3 regions of the Variovorax sp. DAIF25 genome follow, and region 2 is predicted to be linked to each of the others. Evidence: riboswitches for the same ligand, from Rfam matches in the RefSeq annotation. Region 2 holds a riboswitch; each other region holds the start of a gene.
What was found. A riboswitch is a leader RNA that binds a small molecule or an ion and turns the genes downstream of it on or off. The one in region 2 is predicted to bind cobalamin.
Positions count from the first base shown of each region.

Region 1: linked by a shared signal. The riboswitch ahead of R0232_RS12815 (TonB-dependent receptor) and the one ahead of R0232_RS43940 (TonB-dependent siderophore receptor) in region 2 are both predicted to bind cobalamin.
Region 3: linked by a shared signal. The riboswitch ahead of R0232_RS19715 (TonB-dependent receptor domain-containing protein) and the one ahead of R0232_RS43940 (TonB-dependent siderophore receptor) in region 2 are both predicted to bind cobalamin.

Region 1 covers NZ_CP136636.1:2,789,621-2,791,879, reverse strand. Annotated here, with positions in the region: gene R0232_RS12815 (TonB-dependent receptor) at 1-895, opposite strand, end outside; cobalamin riboswitch at 1,037-1,322, opposite strand; gene R0232_RS12810 (hypothetical protein) at 1,369-1,665, opposite strand; gene R0232_RS12805 (hypothetical protein) at 1,920-2,259, shown strand, end outside.
Region 2 covers NZ_CP136637.1:2,044,215-2,046,473, forward strand. Annotated here, with positions in the region: gene R0232_RS43940 (TonB-dependent siderophore receptor) at 1-1,233, opposite strand, end outside; cobalamin riboswitch at 1,420-1,676, opposite strand; gene R0232_RS43945 (ATP-binding protein) at 1,751-2,259, opposite strand, start outside.
Region 3 covers NZ_CP136636.1:4,248,432-4,250,690, reverse strand. Annotated here, with positions in the region: gene R0232_RS19720 (ClcB-like voltage-gated chloride channel protein) at 1-351, opposite strand, end outside; cobalamin riboswitch at 457-704, shown strand; gene R0232_RS19715 (TonB-dependent receptor domain-containing protein) at 801-2,259, shown strand, end outside.

The DNA.
Region 1 (2,259 bases), on a different replicon from region 2:
GGCGCAGGGTCCGGCCGTCGAGGCGCCCGTCGATCAGCGGCACGCCCTGGTAGCGTTGCGGCGACTGGCGGCCCTCGTCGTGCGACAGGGTGAACTGCAGCTCGGGCGAGACGTCCAGCCGCAGCGCACCACCGACGGCCAGGCTCTCGCCCTCGCCGCGCGCCATGAAGCCGTTGGTGGCGCGGTGGCTGATGTCGAAGCGGTACGAAAGCTTGTCGTTGATCGCGCCGCCGCTGCCGAAGGCGGCCTGGCGCGTGGCGTCGGAGCCGTAGCTCAGCAGCGCCTCGTTGTGGATCGGTCCGCGCGTGGGCTTCTTGGGCACCACGTTGATCGCGCCGCCGATCGCGCCTTCGCCATACATGACCGAGGCCGCGCCGCGCAGCACCTCGATGCGGTCGACCGACCAGGTGTCGAACGGGAAGGTGACGGTGCCCGCGCCCGCGAACAGCCGCGTGCCGTCGAACAGCTGCATCACCGAGCCATGGCCCGAGAAGCCGCGTGCGGCCATCGAGGTGCTGCCGTTGCCCGGCGCGGGCGAACCCGTGATGCCGGTGGCGCGGGTGGCGGCCTCGATGACGGAGACGTCGCCGCGCGCGCGGATGGTCTCGCCGGTCAGCACCTCGATGCTGGCGGGCGTCTCGAGCGGCGTGAGGCCGAGGCGGCTGCCGGTCTGCGTGGGCTCGGCGAGCGACAGCGCGGCCTGGGCACCGGCCTCGACCTGCACCGGCGGCAGGCTGGTGGCGGCCTGCTGCGCGAAGCCGCTGCCGGCGCCGAAGGCCAGGCCGATGGCGGCGGACATGCCGCCGAGGCGGCGGGCGGCGGGGCGACCCCGGTGGCGGTGCGGGCGGCGGCCGGCCGCGCCCGCGCGATCGCCCGACGGCGATGCGTGATCCATGTGACTTCTCCTCCGGCCCGCGTCCCCGCAGGCTCTCTGACCGAACGTGGACACGGCGGGAAGTCATTCGATGGCCGGGACCGGCGGCGGGAAAAGCAAGCGCTTCGCCGGCCGGCGGCCCGGACACGCACTCCCGCAGCGTCCGAGGCGGTGACGAAGGCCGGTATCCGGGCTCGCGGAGCGCAGCGGCGCGCAGTCGAAACTGCAGCGCCGTTGCGGAAGCCCTCGCCTTCCCACGCCTTGGGGGCGCAGTGGCTGCCGATGCCCTGGAGGCATGGCGTGAGGACTTCCAGATCCGCTGACCGTTGCGGGGGCAGCGCAGGAATGGAGGCGTCGATCCGTGAACCGACGCGTCGCACCTGCTTCCCGTTTAACCCCGTGGCCATGGCATGCATGGCTGGCGGGGCACCTTCGAACCGTGGTGCCGATGCGGTCTTTGTTTTTAGAAGAAAGACTGCACCGAACGGCGGGGATTATAGGGAGCGGGTGCCGCCGGGGACGTCCGGCGTGCGGGTGTCCTGCGGCCGGCCCGGGCCTTCGGTGCCGAACAGCCGGCGCAGCACGCTGACGCCGGCCACCAGCGCATTGGAATAGCTGGAATGCGGCTCGATGGCCGCCTCGAGCGGCAGGTAGGAATGCACCGCGCCCTCGCCCGCGGCATCGTCGACCGCCTCCATCAGCACCCAGTAGAACTCGCCGGGCTCCAGCTCGTGGACGGTCAGCGCGAGGTTGCGGGGCGACGGCGACAGGGTGGCGGGGATGGTGTTCACGCGAAGCTCTGGAAGGTGGGCGTTGGCGAAAGCGGCGCAGCGCCGGAATCGTAGACACGCCCTGTCACAACGCGCGGGCACTTCATCACGTTCACCGCCGGCGAAAACCCTGTGTGCTTCCTGCGGCAGGCGGTGGCCCCGACCGTTCCCAGCTTCCGGGCTTCTCCTACAGGCGGGCGTTGGTGCGCGACCTAAGTTTTGCCCATGGATCAAACACCCGCGGCACGCCGCAAGCCCAGACGACAGGAGGCCCCATGAAGCGATTCACCCTGGATCCCTCGATGCGAGCGACCATTGGCGGCGCGTTCTATCCCACCGGTTACTCGGTGGTGATGTTCGCCAGCGCCGAGGACGCCGAGCGCGTCGGCCGCCAGCTCGTCGAGCAGGGCGTGAGCGCGGACGACATCTTCCTGCTGCCGCCCCGGACGGTGCTGGCGGAGATCACGCCCACGGTGGCCGATGCGGACAACCCCCTGCCCTCCGCGGGCACCGAGGGCGCGACGGTGCGTGCCTACACCAAGCTGGCGCGCGAAGGCCACACGGCACTGCTGGTGCGCACCGAGGAACAGGACGATGCCGAACGCATGATGGAGG
Region 2 (2,259 bases):
GCCGACCGGGCCGTATTCGAAGCGGTCCTGCAGGTAGACGCTGCGCACCTCCTGGTCGAAGCGCGAGGAGGTGATGCTGCCGCGCACGCCGCGCGGATCGTTGCGCACGTTGCTCACGGGGATGTCGTAGAACGGCCCGCGGTAGGTGGGCGCGTTGCTGAAGCTCGGCGAGTCGAGGCCCTGCCAGCCGCGCTCGAGGTTGAAGCCGGCCTGGAACTCGTTGCTCCAGCCCTTGCCCGCCATCAGGTGCGTGGCCGCGAGCTCGTGGAAGACGCCGCGGTCGGCGGTGTAGCTCTCGGAATAGCCCTTGCTCACGGCCGCGGGCGGCGGAACGATGGTGATGCCGCCCGCGAAGAAGCGGTTGTAGCGCGCGAAGCTGCTCAGGTGGTTGATCGACCAGCCGGCGCCGAGCTCGAAGCGGTTCTTCCACGAGAACGACTGGTAGTCGCCCGTGACGTAGGAGTCGGGAATGCCGTAGTTGTCGCGCGATGTGATGCCGAAGATCGGCTTGCCGTTGACCAGCGGCACGATCGAGCCGCGGTCGCCGCGCACGCGCGTGTCGTAGAGCTGGAAGCCGGTGGTCCAGTTGCGCGTGACGGCGAAGTCGCCGCCGAGCAGCACGGCCGACTGCGCGCGGCCGGCATCGCGCTGGAAGCCGTTGTGGTCGCCGTTGGCCACGCCGATGTAGAGGTTGCCGCGCTCGAAGTCCCAGCGGTAGCGCAGGCTGCCGTCGAGGCGGCCGTAGCTGCCGACGGTGGCCGTGAGGCTGCCGCCCGCGCGCTCGGGCTTCATGAAGAACTGCGCCACGCCGCCGATCGCGTTCTTGCCGTAGAGCGCCGAGGCCGGGCCCTTGATGAACTCGAGCCGGTCCACCAGGTCGGGCGCGATCAGCGTGATGTCGGCATTGCCCTGCAGCAGGCGCAGCGGCACGCCGTCCATCAGCACCAGCACGTCCTGTGTGTCGCGCAGGCCGCGGGTCTCGAAGCGCGAGTAGTAGTTGCCCTGCGTGCCGTACTGCAGGCCCGGCACGCTGCGCAGCGTGTCCTCGAGCGTGACGGCGCCCACCGCGTCGAGCTGCGCGCGTTCGACCGCATAGGTCGCGAAGGGCAGCCGCAGCGTGTCGGCCTCCTGGCGCGTGGCGGTGGAGATGGTCTTGCGGTCGTTGACGGTGGTGGGCGGCAGCGAACCGGCTCCCTCGGCGTCCTGCGCCGAAGCGACCGAGGCGAGCAGCATGACGCCGGATCCGATGAGGGCTTGGTGGGGTCTGACGCGACCGCGCCTGGAGATGTTGCGCACGTGGGCTTCCTTCGGGCCCGCGCTCCCGCGGGCCATGAGAACAAACCGGGCGCCGATGGATGCTGCAAGCGACCGGGTCCGCGCCCACGCGTGACCGGCCCGGCTTGCCTGCACTCCCGCAGCGACCGAACGAGGCGAAGGCCGGTATCCGGGCTTGCGGAGCGCCGCGAGGCATCGAGCGATGCTTCGCGGCCGCGATCCTCGCCTTCCCATGCAGAGGCACAGTGGCCGCCGGTGCCCGCGAAGGCATCGACTGTGAGGACCGCGAATCCGCCGACCGTTGCGGGGGCAGCGCAGGAATGGCGCCCCGTGGGGCTCGTCACCTGCTTCCCGTTTAACGCCGGTCACGGGACCGGCGCACCTTCGCGCACGCCGGCTTGGGTGATGCTTTCGTTTGCATCGGCCGGCGGGGCGGATTATAGGAGCGGGTCTTGCGCCGTCTGGCGCGAAAAGCTCAGGGTGTGGGCGTGTGTGGCAGCCGCACCGTGAACACCACGTAGCCGTCGTCGTGCGCATAGCCGATGCTGCCGCGGTGCGAGCGCACGATGGCCTGCGCGATGTGCAGCCCCAGGCCCAGTCCGCCCTTGTTGCGCTCGTTGGGCACGCTGCGCTGCTTGAAGGCGCTGAACAGGTCGGGCACCAGCGCGGCGTCGATCGGCGGCGCGCGGTTGGCCACGCTGAACACCACGTGCGCCTCGGTCTGCTCGAGCCGCAGGCGCACCGCCTCGCCGGGCAGGCCGTGGTGGCGCGCATTGCTCACGAGGTTGCCGACCAACTGCGCCATGCGGTCGGGGTCGGCCAGCACGGGCAGCGATCTGGGTGCGTCCAGCTCGAGCTGCGAGCCCGGGTAGGCAGTGCGCGACTCGTCGACTGCGTCTTCCAGCAGCCGCGCCAGGTCGATCTGCGCCGGCACCACCTGCAGGCCCATGCCGCTTTGCAGCCGCGAGGCATCGAGCACCTGGC
Region 3 (2,259 bases), on a different replicon from region 2:
CGGGATGCGGCCGTCGCCGAGCACGATCGCCTCCATGTAGTCGGAGGTGGCGCTGCGTACCGCGACGCGCTTCGCGAGCACGAGCAGGCCTCCGGCCACCAGGCCGCCCGCGGCGGGGAAGGCGATGCGCGCCCACCACGGCAGCGCGCGCGCCATCGCGACCAGGCTGTCGCCGGGGCCGAGCACCAGGTGCTCGAAGCCGCGCAGCGTGGCGCGGAACAGTTCGGTCGCGAGCGTGCCGAGCAGGCCGGCGACGATGGACCACAGCAGCATCGACTGCCAGCCCGAGACGCCGAACAGGCGTTGGAGGGCGGAGCGCAGGCGCAGCAGCAGCGAGGAGCGCAGGGTCATGCGGGGCGGTGGTGATGGCGTCGCATAGCCTGTCGATGTTAGTGCGCGGGACGCGGCGACCGTCGGGCCCACGCAACTTTCGACTTAAAGCGCGTGGCGCAGCGCCTAGAATCTCGCCCGTTGGTGCCTGCGGCGTGGTTCACGCGCCGCGGTTCAACGGGAAGCAGGAGTGAAGGGACCGGCCGCGCGCCGGCACCGAAGCCGCCTGCGCTGCCCCCGCAACGGTCAAGCAGACGGCGCCGCAAGGCGCCACCCTCTCCACACGAGCCACTGGGCGCCCTGAAACAGGCGCCTGGGAAGGCGGCGAGGGCCGGTCTGCCAGCCCGGATACCGGCCAACAAGGCGGTTCGCGCATGCCCTTCGCTTCGTCGATGCATGCACGAGCCAATGGCGCCCCGGGCGCCGGCGGGGAGGCCGGCAAGGGGCATAGACGTTCGTTCGCTCATTCCATGATTTCCTGCGTTTCCTTCTCGCGCCGTTCGCGCGCTCGCGTTTCTGCGTCCTCCTTGCGCGCGCGCCTGGCCGGCCTGCCGCTGGCCCTGGTGCCGGCCTTCGGCGGCCTGCTGCTGGCCCAGCTGCCATCGGCCGCTTCGGCACAGCAACAGCCCGGCGTGCTCGGCGAGACGGTGGTCACCGCCACCCGCACCGCGCAGCCGCTGTCGGACCTGGTGGCCGATGTCTCGGTGATCGACCGCGAGACCATCGAGCGCAGCGGATCCACCGGCGTGGCCGACGTGCTCGCGCGCCAGGCCGGCATCCAGATCGTGCGCAACGGCGGCGTGGGCAACTCGACCAGCGTCTACATCCGCGGCGCCGAGACGCGCTTCACCGCCGTCTACATCGACGGCGTGCGCGTGGACTCGCAGGCCACCGGCGGCGCGGCCTGGGAAAGCATCCCGCTGGCGCAGATCGACCGCATCGAGGTGCTGCGCGGCCCGGCCGCCGCGGTCTACGGCTCCGACGCCATCGGCGGCGTGATCCAGCTGTTCACCAAGCGCGGCGAGGAGGGCGTGTCGCCCTCGATCGGCGTGGGCTTCGGCAGCCACGGCCTGTTCCGCACCGAGGCCGCGATCAGCGGCAAGGCCAATGCCTTCGACTATTCGTTCGGCGTGGCACACGAGGAGAGCCGCGGCTTCAACATCCAGCCGCTCGAGAAGCGCACGCTGCCCAAGGACGGCTTCACCAGCCCCGACCGCGACGGCTACAACACCACCTCGGGCAATGTGCGCCTGGGCTGGCAGATCGCGCCCGGCCAGCGCCTCGAGGCCACCGCGCTGTCGAGCGACACGCAGGCGCGCTACGACGCGGCCAAGTCCGGCAGCAAGCCGCCGGCCTACTACCTCGACGACCAGAGCCGCAACCGGCTGCGCACCGGCGGCCTGACCTGGTCGGCGCAATGGAACGAGGTCTATAGCACCCGGCTGCAGGTGACCGATTCGCAGTCGGTCTACAGCACCATGCCCTCGTACTACCGCACCGAGACCCGGCTGCGCGGCTACCTGTTCCAGAACGAGCTGCGCTTCGGTCCGCACCTGGTGACGGCCGCGCTCGAGCGCCGCGAGGACCGGCTCGAGAACGCGCCCACCAGCAGCACCGACAAGGGCCTGGCGCGCAAGCGTTCGCAGGATGCCGTCTCGCTCGGCTACGGCTTCGTGCAGGGCCCGCATTCGCTGCAGCTCAACGTGCGCCACGACGACGACAGCGAGTTCGGCGGCAAGACCACCGGCAGCGCCGCCTACGGCTTCGCGATCACGCCGAAGCTGCGCGTGACCGCGTCGGCCGGCACCGCCTTCCGCGCCCCCACGCTCTACCAGCGCTTCAGCGAATACGGCAAGCCCGACCTGCAGCCCGAGTCGAGCCGCAACGTCGAGCTCGGCCTCAAGTACACCGACGGCCCGACCAACGCCG